One region of the Kribbella sp. NBC_00359 genome, then DNA from elsewhere that is predicted to be linked to it. Evidence: riboswitches for the same ligand, from Rfam matches in the RefSeq annotation. Region 1 holds a riboswitch; each other region holds the start of a gene.

Region 1 (5,353 bases):
TACACCTGCGAGTCGCTCGACCTGGTCGGCTGGCAGTGGTCCTCGGCGTCCTCGACCTTTCGCAAGTACGTCGCGATCGCCCGCGGCTGCCGGCCGGACGGGAAGCAGGCGCTCGACGAGTTCGAGGACTGTGTGCCGGTCGAGCTGACCGTGGACGCGTTCCGCACCGAGCTCCGGACGCCTGGCGCGATGACGGGAATCGATGCCGCGTACCTCGCTCTCGACCACGCCGGACTTCTCTGAAAGCTTGGGATCGTGACTCCAGAACCGCAGCAGACCACCCGCCGCGACGACGGCATCGACCTCGGCGACACGATCGGGCTGGTGCACGGTCCGACCACTGACCCGGACGCCGAGCGCGTCGTCCGCGAGGCTCTCGCGCGCGTCGGCGTACAGACCATCACCGACGGGGAAGCGGACGTGACGGTCAGGCTCGGCGCGAGCGCTGCCGCCGTTGGCGTGGAGGCGGCCGAGGGATTGCCGGCCGAGGGGTACGTCGTCGTCGTGGGCGGAAACCAGATCGTGCTCGACGGCGTCGACACGGACGGGACCTTCTACGCCGCGCAGACCTTCGCACAACTTGTCCAGGGCAACCATCTGGACGGTGTGGAGATCCGCGACTGGCCGACGATGCGGTACCGCGGCTCGATCGAAGGCTTCTACGGCACGCCGTGGTCGCACGCGGACCGGCTCGACCACCTGGATTACCTCGGCGCCCACCGGATGAACACGTACCAGTACGCCCCGAAGGACGACCTGTACCACCGCGAGCAGTGGCGCGACCCGTACCCGGCCGACAAGCTGGCCGAGCTCGGCGAGCTGATCGAGCGCTCGCTGCGGAACAAGGTCGACTTCACCTTCGCGCTCTCGCCCGGCCTGTCGATCCGCTACACCGACGACACCGAGTTCCAGGCGCTGATCGCCAAGTTCGAGGCGCTCTACGAGCTCGGTGCCCGGGCGTTCAACGTGCCGCTGGACGACATCGAGTACGAGAAGTGGCACTGCGCCGAGGACGAGGAGAAGTACGGCGCCGGTGGCGGTGGAGCCGGACGGGCGCAGAGCGACCTCCTGAACCGGATCCAGCGCGAGTGGGTCGCGACCAAGCCCGATCTCGCCCCGCTGCAGATGGTGCCGACCGAGTACTACGACGTGACCGAGTCGCCGTACAAGCAGGCGCTCCGGGAGCAGCTGGACAGTGCGATCGTCGTGCACTGGACCGGGATCGGTGTCGTCCCGCACACGATCACGAGCGCACAAGCGGCCGAGGCGAAGGCCGTGTTCGGGCACGACATCCTGATCTGGGACAACTACCCGGTCAACGACTACGCGCACGGCCGGATCCTGCTCGCGGACTACAGCAACCGCGAGCCCGGCCTGGCCGACCAGGTCGTCGGCGTGATCTCGAACCCGATGAACCAGGCCGGGGCCAGCAAGCTCGCGCTCTACTCGTTCGCGGAGTTCGGCTGGAACCCGGCGACGTACGACCAGCAGGCGTCCTGGCATCGCGCGATCGCCGAGCGGGCCTCCGGCGACCCCGAGACGATCGCCGCGCTCGAGGTCTTCGCCGACCTGACGACGTACGACGGGAAACTGCACCTGGCGAACGCGCCGGTGCTGGCCGCGAAGATCGCCGCGTTCTGGGCGACCTGGGAGGGCGGCGACCTGGCCGGCGCGATCGCGGGGCTCGAGCCGTACTTCGAGGCGATCGAGAACGCTCCGGCGCAGATCCGCGCCGGTGTCTCCGACCCGTCCTTCGCAGACGAGACCGATGCCTGGCTCGACGCGAGCTTCTACTGGGGTCAGGCGCTCCGCGAGGCCCTCCGCGTCCTCGAAGCACGAGCCGAGGGCAACAGCTCGGACGTCGCCACCAGCCGGGCCCAGATCAACCACCTGGTCACCCAGGCCGAGGAGATCCGCGACATCCGCCTCCCGCACTCCCAGACCTACCCCCGCATCGCCGACGGCGTCGCCGACATGTTCCTGACCAGGGTGATGGACTCGTAGGAATTTGGCTTGCCGCGTCTCGCCCGGACCGGGAGGATGACCCGGTGCTGATCGATCACTGGCCGCTGCGCGGCCTCCGACTCGTCACTGAACGGCTCGTACTGCGACAGCCGGACGAGGGGGAGTTGGCGGCGCTGGCCGACGTCGCGGCCGCCGGCGTCCACCAGCCGGGCGAGCAGCCGTTCCTCACCCCGTGGACAGACCGTCCGCCCTCCGAACGCGCTCGGAGCGTGCTGCAGGGCTACTGGGAGGACCTGTCGTCCTGGACGCCGCAGAACTGGGCACTGCAGCTCGGTGTGTTCCGCGACGGCGTCCCCCTCGGCATCGTGGCGCTGCGGGCAACTGACTTCGCCATCCTCCGCGAGGTCAAGACGTGGTCGTGGCTCGGGCTCGAGCACCATGGCCAGGGCTTCGGCACCGAGGCCCGGAGAGCACTGCTGCACCTCGCCTTCGCCGGGCTGGATGCCGAGGCGGCGCTGACCGAGGTCTTCCAGGACAACGCCGGCTCGCAGGGCGTGTCGCGCAAGCTCGGCTATCGCCCGGACGGCATCTCCCGCGACGTGCTGCACGGCAAGCCGGTGGTGTCGGATCGGCTCCGCCTGACCCGCGAGGACTGGCAGGAGACCCCGGTCGAGGTCGTCGGCCTGGAGGACTGCCGGTCCTGGTTCATCGCGTAGGCTGAACGGCGGACCGCGACTGGCGCTGAGGTGGGCCACCACCGGGGAACGGTCCGCCGGGAACTCCGGCCGAGCCGCGCGCCTGGGCACACGACCTGTCGTCGACGCCCGAAGGAGCGCGCTGTGACTGCTGAACTGATGACCGGGACCGACCTCGCCGCGGAGATCGTGGCTCAGTCGGCCGCCAGGGCGAAGGCCCTGCAGGAGAAGGCCGGCGTGCAGCCGTGCCTGGCGACGGTGCTGGTGGGCGATGACCCCGCGTCGGCGACGTACGTGCGGATGAAGCAGAACCGGTCGAAGAAGGCCGGCATCGCGTCGCGGAGCGTCGTACTGCCCGCGGAAACGACCACCGGCGAACTGGTCGCCGAGATTCACAAGCTCTCCAGCGACCCCGCGGTACACGGGATCCTGCTGCAGCACCCGGTGCCGGCGCAGATCGACGAGCGGGCCGCGTTCGAGGCGATCGATCCGGCCAAGGACGTCGACGGCGTGACGATGCGGTCGTTCGCCGCGATGGCGTTCGGCGATCCCGGGTTCCGGTCCGCGACGCCCGGCGGGATCATGCGCCTGCTCGAGGCGTACGACGTACCGATCACTGGGGCGCACGCGGTCGTGATCGGCCGCAGCCCGATTCTCGGCAAGCCGGTCGGGATGTTGCTGCTGGCATCGAACGCGACCGTCACCTACACCCACTCGCGGACCCTCGGCCTGCCGGAGATCGTCCGGACCGCGGACATCGTGGTGGCGGCGGTCGGCAAACCGAACTTCGTCCGCGGCGACTGGCTGAAGCCGGGCGCGGTGGTGGTCGATGCCGGGTACAACGAGGGCAACATCGGCGACGTGCACTTCGAGGACGCGGCCCAGGTCGCCCGCCTGATCACGCCGGTGCCGGGCGGCGTCGGACCGATGACGATCGCCCTTCTGCTGGAGCAGGCCGTCGACGCCGCCGAGGCTCAGGCGGGCTGAGTCAGCGGTCGCACCCGCCGTCCTTGTCCCGGCGGGAGTGCGGGCGGGCGAGATCGTCGATGCCCTTGTAGGCGTACGGATCGGTCCCGGCCACCATCACGATGTCGCGGTAGTCATGCTTGCCGACGTGGACGCCGGGTGGCACGGACTGCCAGGGGAGCAGCGACTCCGCGCTCATGTAGTGGTTGGCGAGCGCCCGGCGGAGTCCGTGCCGGCCGGTGTTCGGCAGTGATCGGTGCAGCAGGTAGCCGTTGAAGATCACCGCCGAACCCGCGGGCACCTCGACCGGGACGGCGTCGTCGTCGGTGTACGGGAAGTCGAACGCCTCCACCGTGCAGTCGAAGCGGAGATCGTCCTGCTCCCGGTCGGGATAGATGACCCCGCGGCGGTGGGAGCCCGGCAGAACCCACAGGCAGCCGTTCTCCACGGTGGCATCGTCGAGCGCGATCCACACCGCGGTCAGCGAGCGGTCCCTGGTCGGGATGAAGAACTCGTCCTGGTGCCAGGCCTGGCCCGGCTTCCCCTCGGGCTTGATGAACAGCATCGACTGCATGGCCTTGACGTTCGGCCCGATCACCGCGGTCAGCGCGGCCACCACCCGTGGCGCCTGTAACGCGGCGAGTGCCACGTCGGACGCCTTGTGCGGCTGGTGGATGCACAGGTACTTGCGCAGGACATCCGCGGTCGGCTCGGCGGCTGGACCTCCGTCGATGACGCCGAGGTCACCACGGCACAGAGCCTCGGCCGCGGCATGGAGCGCCGTGACCTGGTCGGGTGTCACGGCGTGATCGAGGACGACGAAGCCGTCCCGCCGGAAGGACTCGACCAACTCCTCGGTGACCTCGGCGAAGCTGGGTACGGCGGTGACAGGCTGCATCTGATGCTCCATCCGGCCTTGGGGGCGATGACCGGCTTCACAGTCTCAGAGCACACCGGGCCCGGCCAATGTCGCGGGCGTGCGCATTACTATCTGTTTGTGACCTCGCAACCCCCGGTGATCAGCGTGAACTCCGTGGTCCAGGTCGCGGACTATCCGCCCGGGGCAACCTATGGCCCACGCACGCTGCCGAACTACGAACTGCTCTGGATCCTGAGCGGTTCGGCGCGGTGGCGCACCGACGTGTACGACGATGCCGGCGTCCGGCAGGCGACCGTGGAGGAGGACCTCCGCCCGGGCACCGTGGCATTGGCTCGGCGCGGGAACCGGGATGCTTATATCTGGGACTGCGATCGCTCGTCACGGCACGCGTACGTGCACTTCCAGATCGAGGACTTCGGCGGACTCGGCGATCCGTCGACTTGGCCGTCGGTGCGATCCCAGTCCGATCCGAGCCTGCTGGACGGGCTGTGCACCTACCTGCTGGACCTTGCCGGCGTACCGTCATCGTCGGTCCGGGGACACAGCGACCGGTTGGTGGCGACGATGCTGGAGGTCTTCCTCAGCGCTCCGGCCGGCCAGCCGCGCGAGGAGATGCCGGATGCTGTAAGCGGCTTGGTCGACCATGTTGCGACCGTGTGGGCGAGGAGCGGACCGCGGATCATCCCCGTCCCCGAGTTGGCCGCTGCGGCGAACCTGTCGGCGGGACACCTGCACCGGCTTTTCCGGGAGAGGTACGGCTGCGGACCGGCGTACGCCCTGGATCTGATCCGGCTGGCCCGGGCTGCGACCGCGCTCCTGCGTACCAACGCGACGATCGCGGAGATCG
Region 2 (5,353 bases), 1.5 Mb from region 1:
GGCTACTCCGGTTCGATCGTCTTCCACGCGAAGACCGGCACGGTCTCCCAGCAGGCCGACGCGGTGAAGACGTCGATGGCCGCGGTCGCCAAGCTGCCGGACGTGGTCTCGGCCGTCGATCCGCTGGCGACGTCACAGACGGCGTACATCTCCAAGGACGGCAGCATCGTCAACGCTCCGGTCTCGTTCTCGGTGGTGCCGGCGTCGCTCGACAGCAGCTACGTCGACAAACTGGATGCCGCCGTCCAGCCGGCCAGGGCCGCCGGGCTGCAGGTCGAGTACGGCGGAGGCGCCGGCCAGATCGGGAAACAGGCGGACGACACACTGTCGGAGACCATCGGCCTCGCGCTGGCGCTGTTGTTGCTGTTCCTGATGTTCCGGTCCATCGTCGCGGCCGGACTGCCGCTGATCGCCGCGATCTTCAGCGTCGGCGGCGGGCTGGCCATCCTCGGTCTGCTCGCGGCGGTGAAGGACTTCCCGGTGTCGGCGCCGACGGTCGCCACCCTGCTCGGGCTCGGCGTCGCGATCGACTACGGGCTCTTCATGGTGTCGCGCCATCGCGAGCAGCTCGAGGACGGGATAGGAGTCGAGGAGTCGGCCGGTCGCACGGAGTCGACGTCCGGTGCGGCCATCCTGGTCGCCGGCGGGACGGTCGTCATCGCGATCCTCGGCCTCTACGTTTCCGGCGTACCGTTCGTCGGCGCGCTCGGTCTGTCCTCGGCCATCGTCGTCGCGGTGACCGTGCTGGCGGCGCTGACCCTCATCCCCGCCATGCTCGGCCTGGCGAAGTTCCTCGTCCTCAACCGCAAGGACCGGCACCATCTGGTGGAGGAGCGGGAGCTCGAGGCCGGGCTCCCGGACGAGCGAGCCGTGGCGGAGCACCGGGCGGAGGAGCGCGAGCAACGCGACCTCAAGCACGAGCAGAGCGCGTTCGCCCGCTGGGGGCGCAGGGTGAGCGATCGGCCGTGGCCCTACGGCATCGCCGCCACCCTCGTGCTGCTCATCCTGGCCATCCCACTGTTCTCGATGAATCTGGGCCAGCTCGACGCCGGCACCGATCCGGCGGCGGACTCGAGCCGGAAGGCGTACGACCTGATCGCCCAAGGGTTCGGCCCGGGTGCCAACGGTCCGCTGACGGTCGTCGTACAGCTCCCGTCCGAGAGTTCGACCGACAAGCAGACGTTGCTGACCGGCCTCACGTCCACGCTACAGAAGACCGCCGGGGTGGCCGCCGTCCAACCGGCGACCATGAACAGCGCCGGTACGACGGCGATCATCACCGTCATCCCGACCACGTCACCGTCGTCGGCGGAGACCGAGGATCTGGTCAACCGGATCCGCGACGACGTACTCGCGGGGCAGCAGGAGCCGACCTTCGTCGTCGGCACCACCGCCGGGTACGTCGACTTCACCGAGAAGGTGGCCGGGCGGATGCTGTGGCTGATCGGCGCCGTGGTGCTGCTCGCGTTCCTGCTGCTCACCGTCGCCTTCCGCTCGCTGCTGATCGGGGTCAAGGCCGCGATCCTCAACCTGTTGTCGGTCGGCGCCGCGTATGGCGTGATCGTCGCGGTCTTCCAGTGGGGCTGGGGATCCTCCCTGGTCGGGATCGACGAGAAGGTGCCGATCCCGTCGTTCGTGCCGATGCTGATGTTCGCGATCGTGTTCGGGCTGTCGATGGACTACGAGGTGTTCCTGCTGTCCCGGGTGCACGAGGCCTGGATCGCGACGAACGACAGCCATCGCGCCGTGGCGATCGGGATCGGCGCGACCGCGCGGGTGATCACCACCGCGGCGGCGATCATGATCGTGGTCTTCCTGAGCTTCGTCCTCGACGACGATCCGACGGTGAAGATGCTGGCGGTCGGCATGGCCGTCGCCGTTCTCATCGACGCCAGCATCGTCCGGATGATCCTGGTCCCGTCCGTCATGACCCTGCTCGGCGACCGGGCCTGGTGGCTGCCGGGCTGGCTCGACCGCATCATCCCCGACATCCAGCTGGAAGGCGGTCCGCAGCCGGCCCCGGCCGAGCGCGAGCCACCGAAGGTCGACGTCGCCTGATCAGTGCCGGAACAGCCGGACGCCGGTCGGCGACCAGGTGATGCCGCGAACGGCGCACGCCTCCGCGATCTCGTCCGACCGGATGGACCCGCCCGGCTCGGCGATGTGCGCGACGCCGTACCGGTGCGCTTCCTCGACGTTGTCGACGAAGGGGAGCGCACCGTCGGACACCATCGACACATCCGCGAGCACTTCGGATGAACGGCGGACCCACCACGCGGCAGCCTTCTCGCCGGCGAGGCGGGTGCAGTCGACCCGCGACTGCTGCCCGGCGCCGACGCCGATCGTCATGCCGTCCTTGACCATCGCGACCGTGTTCGACTGCGTGTAGCGGACAACGATCAGCCCGAGCAGGAGATCCCGGGCCGCCGCGTGCGGCACCGCGGGATCCAGCAGCTCACGAGTCAGCGGTACGTCGTCCCGCCGCTGAGTCAACCGCAGTCCGTAGAGCTCGCGAACCTCCTCCGCCGGCGGCTCGAACACCGGGTCCGCCTCCAGCACCAGAAAGCTCCCACGCTTCTTCGCAGCCAACGTCCCGACCACGCCCTCGTCGTACCCGGGCGCGATGATCCCGTCCGACACGACACGCTTGAGCACCCCGGCGAGCTCCTCGTCGACCGGATGCGAGACGGCAACGAAGTCGCCGTACGACGACTTGGGATCGGCATCGCGGGCACGCAGGTAGGCGCCGGCCACGCCTTCACTAAGCGCCGTCCCGGCGGGCGACACATGCTTGTACGACGCAGCCGCCGGAACGCCGAAGGCACCGGACGCCTCGCGGACGAGCTGCCACCCGGTCAGCGCATCCAGGACGTTGATGTACGACGGAACGCCCGACACGACTGTGAACGGGGAGCCGCCGAGAGCCGTCATCGTGGCGGGCTGGTGGGGATTCATGCCATAGCGCATCAGGAGCCTCCGAAACGAGAGCCGGAGGCGCCCAGGCGGACGACGCCTTGTTCACAACCCGCTCCCCGGTGGTACTCCACCCTCGCCAGTCGCGGTCTACGGACAGCTTAGTCGCGCCAGCTGCCGGTCCAGTCATAGAGCGCAGCGGTGGTCGCGTACTCGCGGAGGTACGCGATGCGACCCTGGTCGAGTCGCGCGATCGTGGCGCCGTCGAACGCGCCGGGTTCGCCCTTCCACGTGCACTCGAAGCGCCACTCGACGACCAGCGTGTCGCCGGCCGCTGCCGATGACGTGATCTCCCAGGCGTCGACGGTGCCGCCGGCACCGAACCAGGCGTTCATCCACTGCTCGACCCGCGCCTTGCCCCGATAGACCGGCCCATACGACTCGATCACCACGCAGTCGTCGGTCAACGTGTCCAGAACGGCCGCGATGTCGTGCCGCCGCCACCCGTCGACGTACGCCTCGAGTCGGGTGCGACCGCTGTCGGTCGGCGGGTGACTGATTCCGGTCATGTCGGCCTCCTGTCACGGCAGTCTGGTGACCGCGCCGGTGGGATCGGATACCAAGGGTCACGACGCACCGGATCGGTGCCTATGGCAAGACATCCGCACCTGATCGGTGCCTACAGCAAGGATGGTGTACCCGGTGGGGTTTCCACGATCTTTACCGATACCGGCGCTGCTGGCCAGCGGCGCGCTGGCGCTGTCCGGGCTGACTGTTCCAGTCACCGCTACCGCGGCACCGATAGTTGGCGCCCCGGCTCCCGTACTCGGGAGCCCCGCCACAGTGACGTTGCTGACCGGCGAACACGTCACGCTGCGGCCCGGCCCGGACGGGAAGCCACAGGTCGACGTCCAGTCCCGCGACGGTGCGCCGGCGGTCGGGTACGCCGTACGCAACGACCACGGCCGGATCAGCGTGATCCCGCACGACGTGGCGAGCCTGGTTCCCGCCGTACTCGACCCTGCCCTGTTCGACGTGACCGGCCTCGTCGAGATGGGGTACGACGACGCGCACCGCGCAGACCTGCCGGTGATCGTGCGGGAGAGCGCCGGCGCGCGGACGATGGCGAGCGGCGGCTTCACCTCGACGCGCACGCTGGCCAGCATCGGCGCGACCGCCGGCCGGATCGAGAAGTCCCGGGCGACAGCGTTCGGTTCGGCCCTGACGGCCGCCCGGTCGCCTCGGCCGGCCAAGATCTGGCTGGACACAGCCCTGCACGGTGACCCTGGGCCTGAGCGGCGCCCGGGACCGACGAGCAAGACGCCGCCGAGTAGCGGTTCCAAGGCCGCAGCGGCACCGCTGGACGGATATCTGAAGCAGGTGCAGGCGCCGACCGCGTGGCGCCGCGGCCTCGACGGTCACGGCGTGAAGGTCGCGATCCTCGACTCCGGCATCGACACCGGCCACCCGGCACTCGAGGGCAAGGTGACGGCCAGCGAGGACTTCACCGGCGAAGGCCCGCAGGACGACTTCGGTCGCGGTACCCAGATCGCGTCGCTGGTGGCCGGCAACGGTGCCGGGTCCGACGGCGCCCGGAAGGGCATCGCACCCGGAGCCGAACTGATCTCCGGCAAGATCCTCAACGCGGCCGGCGAGGGCACCGTGTCCGGGCTGATCGCGGCGATGGAGTGGGCCGTCGGTCAGCACGCCGACCTGGTCAACGTCAGCCTCGGCGCCCGCGCCCCGATGCAGGGTGACGACCTGCTGGCCGACGCGGTCGACCGGCTGACGGAGCAGAGCGGAGCCCTGTTCGTGGTCGCGGCCGGCGACGACGGGGACTTCCTCTACGCCACGCCGTTCTCGGTCGAGACGCCGGGTACGGCTGCCTCCGCGTTGACAGTGGGCGCGCTCGACCCTGCCGGCAACCGGGCCCGGTTCACCAGCATGGGCCCGACGTACTCCTGGCGGCAGAAGCCGGAGATCGCCGCACCCGGCACCGGCATCCTGGGCGCCCGGGCCGGTGCCCGCGACGGCGACCTGTACACAATGGGCCTCGGCACCTCCCGGTCCACGCCGCTGGTGACTGCGGCGGCTGCGTTGCTGCTTCAGCAGCACCCGGAGCTGACCTGGCAGCAACTGAAGGCGCGGCTGAGCAGCAGCGCTGCCGAGAGCACCGGTGTCTTCACGGGTTGGTACGGCAGCGGACAGGTGAACCTGGACATCGCGACATCCCCGACCGGCCTGGTGCCGAACGTCGGTGTGGTCGACTTCGGGCCGATCCGGCACCCTGACAACTCCCCGCAGAAGCGCACTCTCACGTTGTCGAACCCGAGCGCCGAGCCGGTCACGCTCACGTTCGCTGACCAGGAGGTGACAATCTGGAACAAGCAGGCACCCGCGTCCACGGTGACCGTGTCACCGGCCACCCTGACCGTGCCGG
Region 3 (5,353 bases), 620 kb from region 1:
CTGCTGCCGGCCGGTCTCCTCGGCGACCGGTACGGGCGGCGCAGGATCATCGCGATCGCGCTCACCCTGTTCGGCGCCGCCTCGCTCGCTTGCGGCCTGGCCGACTCGGCCGAGGGCCTGATCGCCTCGCGGGCGTTCCTCGGTGTCGGGGCGGCGATGATCGTTCCGGTGGCGCTGTCGCTGATCACCGTCCTCTTCCGCACCGAGGAGGACCGGAAGAAGGCGATCGGGTTCTTCGTCGTTGCCAACAGCATCGGTATGCCGCTCGGCCCGATCGTCGGCGGACTGCTGCTCGACCACGCCGGCTGGCAGTGGATCTTCTTGATGAACGTCCCGATCGCGTTGATCGCGGCGCTCGCGGTCACGCTGCTCGTCCCCGAGAGCCGCAGTTCGCGGCGGCCGGCCATCGACTGGCTCGGCATCGTGCTCTCCAGCGCCGGTCTGGCGTCCCTGGTGTACGGCGTGACCAAGGCCGGCGAGACGTCGTGGACCGATGGTGTCACCGTGCTGTTCCTGGGATTGGCCGTCGTACTGATCGCCGCGTTCCTGCTCTGGCAGCGGCGGACCACGCGGCCGTTGATCGAACTGCGGTTGTTCCACGAGAAGACGTTCACTGGCGGCGCGGTGCTGCTCACGGTGTCGGTGTTCGCGATCTTCGGGTTGCTGTTCACGATGCCGCAGTACTTCCAGGGCATCAACGGATCGGACGCGCTGCACACCGGGCTCAAGTTGTTGCCGTTCATCGCCGGGATGACGCTCGGCGCGAAGCTGGCCGAGCCGGTGGAGGCGAAGGCCGGGACCCGGCTGGTGGTGATGGCCGGGTTCGTGGTGATGGCCCTCGGGTTCATGCTCGGGGCCTTCACGGAGCTCGGCATCGGGTACGGGTACACCGCGATCTGGTTCGTGGTGGTCGGTTTCGGTCTCGGATGTTCGATGCCGCAGGCAATGAACGCGGCGTTGGGCGTGCTCGATCCGGAACGGGCCGGGACCGGATCCGGGCTGCTGCAGGCATTCCGTCAGGTTGGCGGCACGGTCGGCATCGCGGTCCTGGGCACGGTGCTGAACTCGGTCTACCGCAGCAATGTCGACGCAACCGGACTGCCCGCCCAGGCTGCGGGTGCGGTCGAGAAGGGGCTTGGTGGCGGGCTCGCCGTTGCGACGAAGTCGGGCTCCGCCGACCTGCTGAGCAATGTTCGGGACGCGTTCATGACCAGTCTCAACACCACCATGTGGGTGTCGGCGGGAATCGCGGTCGCGGGCGCCGTCCTGGCGGCGGCTCTGATGCCGAAGCGGGCCGCCAAGCCGTCGCGGGAAGCCCTGATGGGCGTCGAGAAGCAGAACGCCTGACTCGCTGGCGCCCCTCGGCCGCCCGCTCCCCGGACGGGAGAGCGGGCGCCGCTGGGTGTGTCAGCTGAGCTCGAGGCCCGGGTACAGCGGGTGCTTGTCGAGCAGTTCGGACGAGGCGGCCTTGGTCTTGTCCGCGACGCCGTCGGCGAGCACGTACTTCGCCTTGGACGGGGCGCCGGCCGACGTCGTAGTCGGCGTGGTGGCGGAGAGGACGTCGACGATGAGCTCGGCGACCCGGTCGAACTCGTCGCCGCCGAAGCCGCGGGTGGTCAGCGCCGGCGTGCCGATCCGGACACCCGAGGTGTACCAGGCGCCGTTCGGGTCGCGCGGGACGGCGTTCCGGTTGGTCACGATGCCGGCGTCGAGCAGCGCGGACTCGGCCTGCCGGCCGGTGATGCCGTACGACGAGACGTCGAGCAGCACGAGGTGGTTCTCGGTCCCGTCCGTCACGAGCTTCACGCCACGCTTCATCAGGCCCTCGGCCAGCGTGACCGCGTTGTCGGCGACCGCCTGCGCGTACTCCTGGAACGACGGCTGCCGGGCTTCGGCGAGCGCGACCGCCTTCGCAGCCATCGTCTGGCTGAGCGGTCCGCCCAGCACCATCGGGCAACCGCGGTCGACCGAGTCGGCGTACTCCGGCTGGCACAGCACCATGCCGCCGCGCGGGCCGCGCAGCGACTTGTGCGTGGTGGTCGTGGTGACGTGTGCGTGCGGGATCGGGTCGAAGTCGCCGGTGAACACCTTGCCCGCGACCAGGCCGGCGAAGTGGGCCATGTCGACCATCAGCGTCGCGCCGACCTCGTCGGCAATCTCGCGCATCTTCGCGAAGTTCACCTTCCGCGGGTACGCCGAGTAGCCGGCGATCAGGATCAGCGGCTTGAACTCGCGGGCCTTCCGGGCGACCTCGTCGTAGTCGAGCAACCCGGTCTCCGGGTCGGTGCCGTAGGAGTGCTGGTTGAACATCTTGCCGGAGATGTTCGGCCGGAAGCCGTGGGTCAGGTGACCTCCGGCATCGAGCGACATGCCGAGCATCTTCTGGTCGCCGAGCGCCTTGCGGAGCTTCGTCCAGTCCTCGTCGGACAGGTCGTTGACATGCTTGGCGCCCGCCTCGGCCAGCGCCGGGGACTCGATCCGCTGGGCCAGGATCGCCCAGAAGGCGACCAGGTTCGCGTCGATGCCGGAGTGCGGCTGGACGTAGGCGTGCGGTGCGTCGAACAGGGCCATGGCATGGTCGGCCGCGGCCTGCTCGACGGTGTCGACGTTCTGGCAGCCGGCGTAGAAGCGGTGCCCGATGGTGCCCTCGGCGTACTTGTCCGAGAGCCAGTTGCCCATCGTGAGCAGAGTGGCGGGGGAGGCGTAGTTCTCGCTCGCGATCAGCTTCAGCGACGAGCGCTGGTCGGCCAGCTCGGCCCTGATCGCGCCGGCGATGGTCGGTTCCACCGCGCCGATCACCTCGAGCGCGTTGCGGTACGCGGCCGAAGCGGCGGCGGCATCGAAGGGTTGAGTCATCGTTGTCTCTCCTGCGGTTGCAGTGGGTCGAAGGCACCCAGGCGCACGGTGCCGCCGTTCTTCGCTCCCCGGTGGTTCTCCACCTCAGCGCGCCAGTCGCGACCCACTCACCCTATCGCGCGCGGGCGCCCAGGTCAGCGAGGTGCCGGGGATCACCCAGCGATCCGCAGAGCGGCCGCCGGAGCCAGGTGGGCCGCACGCAGAGCCGGGTACGAACCGGCGACCAGTCCGACCACGACGGAACCCGCCAACCCGAGCCCCACCGGCAGGAGCGGAACCTGTACGGCGGCCGCCTGGTTCACCGCGGACACCCAGGTCACCACCAGTCCGGCAAGGCCTCCGGCCACCGCGCCGGCAACACAGAGCAGAGTGGATTCGATCAGAATCAGGCTGCCCACGAAACCCCGGCGGGCACCGAGCGCCCGGCGCAGGCCGATCTCCGATCGCCGCTCGAGCACCGACACCACCATCGCGTTCGCGACGCCGACGCCGCCGACCAGCAGAGCCACCGCCCCCAGTCCCAGCGCAAGATTGTTGAGGGCACTCTGTGCGGTGAGGCGAGCCACCAGGAGATCGGACGGACGGCCGACCACGACAGCGCCGGGGTCGTTGGGAGAGGTGGTCGCTGCGAGCAGCGAGTGGACCGGACCGACGGAATCCGGGTCGGCCCGAACGTAGATCCGGCTCGGGCCGCGGTGAGCACCAAGCCGGGCATCGGCGGCCTTGGTACCGATCAGCACCGCACTGTCGAGCTCGGGCGCGAGCGATGCGTCGGCGAGGATGCCGAGTACGCTCGCAACGACGGTACGACGGCCGTCCGCCGTACCGAGTGTCACCAAGCGGTCCGGTCCGGTGGTGTCGATCCCGAGTGCGCGGGCAGCACCGGAACCGAGTACGACGGCCGGATAGCGGCTCGTGGCTGCGTCGAGGAAGCGGCCATGCGTGACTCGTAGGTCGAGTGTGGTGGTGAGGTCCGCGTCGACCGCGATCACCGCGAGCCCGTTGGTGTCCGCGACCGGTATGAGCCCGGATCGCCGGGCTGTCCAGCCGGACTGGTAGGCGGTTGCCGAGAGCTGCAGCACGCCGTCGATTCGCCGCACCATCGCCGGCGACTCAGCGGGCAGAGGCGCGGGTTGGTTGTCGATGGTGTTGCCCGAGCTGACCGTCAGCAGGTTGCCGTCCTGCCCAAGCTCGTCGAGGAGGGCTTGCCGAGTGGTCGCCGGGATTGCTACCACCGCAACCATGGCTGCCATGCCGAGGGCGATACCGCCCGCACACAGGGCGCTGCGCAGCGGCCGGGCCCGCAGGCCGCGGATGGCCTCACCGAGCAGGTCGAGCGGGCGAGCCATTAGTCACCCCCCGGCCGGTGTCGTGCCGGAGGACGCCGTCGCGGAGTTCGATCCGGCGCTCCGCCGCCGCGGCGACGTCGCGGTCGTGAGTGATGACGACAAGCGTCGTGCCGGCGGAGTTGAGTTCCCGGAGCAGGGCGAGGATCTGGCCTCCGGTCACGCTGTCGAGATTGCCGGTCGGTTCGTCGGCGAGGATGAGAGCCGGCGACCCGACCAGGGCACGAGCGATCGCGACCCGTTGGCACTCGCCTCCGGACAGTTGACCAGGCAGATGGTGCCGGCGGTGGCCGAGACCGACGCGTTCACAGGCCTCCATGGCCGCGGCGCGGCGGCTGCGCGCGGTCATCGAGCGATAGAGGAGCGCCTGGGCGATGTTCGCGAGTACGTCGCGATGCGGGAGCAGGAAGAACTGCTGGAACACGAAGCCGAGATGGCGCGCGCGGAATCCGGCCAGTGACGCGTCCGACAGCCGGCGGGTGTCCGAGCCCGCGATGCGGACCGCGCCGGTGGTCGGCCGCTCGAGTGTGCCGGCGATCTGCAGCAGCGTGCTCTTGCCGGATCCCGACGGTCCGACGACCGCGACCAGTTCGCCGGGATCGACCCGGAGCGTGAGGTCGCGCAGCGCGGTCGTCTCGGGGCTGCCGGCGTACGTCTTGGTGACGCCGACGAGCTCCAGCACGGGCGTCATGAGGCGGCCACCAGAACTCGGGCGCCGGCGATGATGCCGGTGCCGGTCACCTGGACCAGCGTGTCGGTCGACAGCCCGGTCTGCACCGGGACGTCGCCGCGGCCGACGACGGTTACGGCGAAGCCCCCGCCGGGGCGAGCGAGCAACGCAGTGACCGGTACGGCCAGCGCCCCCTTCACCTCGCTGAGCGTGACTTCGACCTGGACCGGCGCTGAGCTGTACGCCGACGCGAGCGCGGGCCGCTGGAGCCGAATCGTCGCGTTGACCACGGCGGTCTGCGGACTGCCGTTGCGATTGTCCGGCGAATCGGTCTCCGGCAGCGTCGCCACTCGGGCCACATCCACGACCGTGCCGGGCGTCGTGGTCACCGCATCGGGCAGCGTGACGGTCACAGCCGCGCCGCGGTGCACGAGATAGGCCTGGTCAACCGGCACGGGGACCTCGACGACCAGCGCCGGTG

The links. Region 1 has a riboswitch for ZMP and ZTP ahead of OG876_RS33260 (bifunctional 5,10-methylenetetrahydrofolate dehydrogenase/5,10-methenyltetrahydrofolate cyclohydrolase). Riboswitches for the same ligand answer to the same signal wherever they lie in the genome.
Region 2: linked by a shared signal. The riboswitch ahead of OG876_RS26390 (5-aminoimidazole-4-carboxamide ribonucleotide transformylase) and the one ahead of OG876_RS33260 (bifunctional 5,10-methylenetetrahydrofolate dehydrogenase/5,10-methenyltetrahydrofolate cyclohydrolase) in region 1 are both predicted to bind ZMP and ZTP.
Region 3: linked by a shared signal. The riboswitch ahead of OG876_RS36325 (glycine hydroxymethyltransferase) and the one ahead of OG876_RS33260 (bifunctional 5,10-methylenetetrahydrofolate dehydrogenase/5,10-methenyltetrahydrofolate cyclohydrolase) in region 1 are both predicted to bind ZMP and ZTP.

The regions. Positions count from the first base shown of each region.
Region 1 covers NZ_CP107975.1:6,840,401-6,845,753, forward strand. Annotated here, with positions in the region: gene OG876_RS33245 (NUDIX hydrolase) at 1-243, shown strand, start outside; gene OG876_RS33250 (beta-N-acetylglucosaminidase domain-containing protein) at 256-2,004, shown strand; gene OG876_RS33255 (GNAT family N-acetyltransferase) at 2,049-2,681, shown strand; ZMP/ZTP riboswitch at 2,687-2,776, shown strand; gene OG876_RS33260 (bifunctional 5,10-methylenetetrahydrofolate dehydrogenase/5,10-methenyltetrahydrofolate cyclohydrolase) at 2,805-3,647, shown strand; gene OG876_RS33265 (phytanoyl-CoA dioxygenase family protein) at 3,649-4,524, opposite strand; gene OG876_RS33270 (helix-turn-helix domain-containing protein) at 4,624-5,353, shown strand, end outside.
Region 2 covers NZ_CP107975.1:5,389,797-5,395,149, forward strand. Annotated here, with positions in the region: gene OG876_RS26385 (MMPL family transporter) at 1-2,058, shown strand, start outside; partial or broken gene OG876_RS26390 (5-aminoimidazole-4-carboxamide ribonucleotide transformylase) at 2,059-2,982, opposite strand; ZMP/ZTP riboswitch at 2,990-3,070, opposite strand; gene OG876_RS26395 (nuclear transport factor 2 family protein) at 3,075-3,482, opposite strand; gene OG876_RS26400 (S8 family peptidase) at 3,616-5,353, shown strand, end outside.
Region 3 covers NZ_CP107975.1:7,464,801-7,470,153, reverse strand. Annotated here, with positions in the region: gene OG876_RS36330 (DHA2 family efflux MFS transporter permease subunit) at 1-1,347, shown strand, start outside; gene OG876_RS36325 (glycine hydroxymethyltransferase) at 1,408-2,856, opposite strand; ZMP/ZTP riboswitch at 2,885-2,966, opposite strand; gene OG876_RS36320 (ABC transporter permease) at 3,009-4,205, opposite strand; gene OG876_RS36315 (ABC transporter ATP-binding protein) at 4,177-4,893, opposite strand; gene OG876_RS36310 (peptidoglycan-binding protein) at 4,890-5,353, opposite strand, start outside.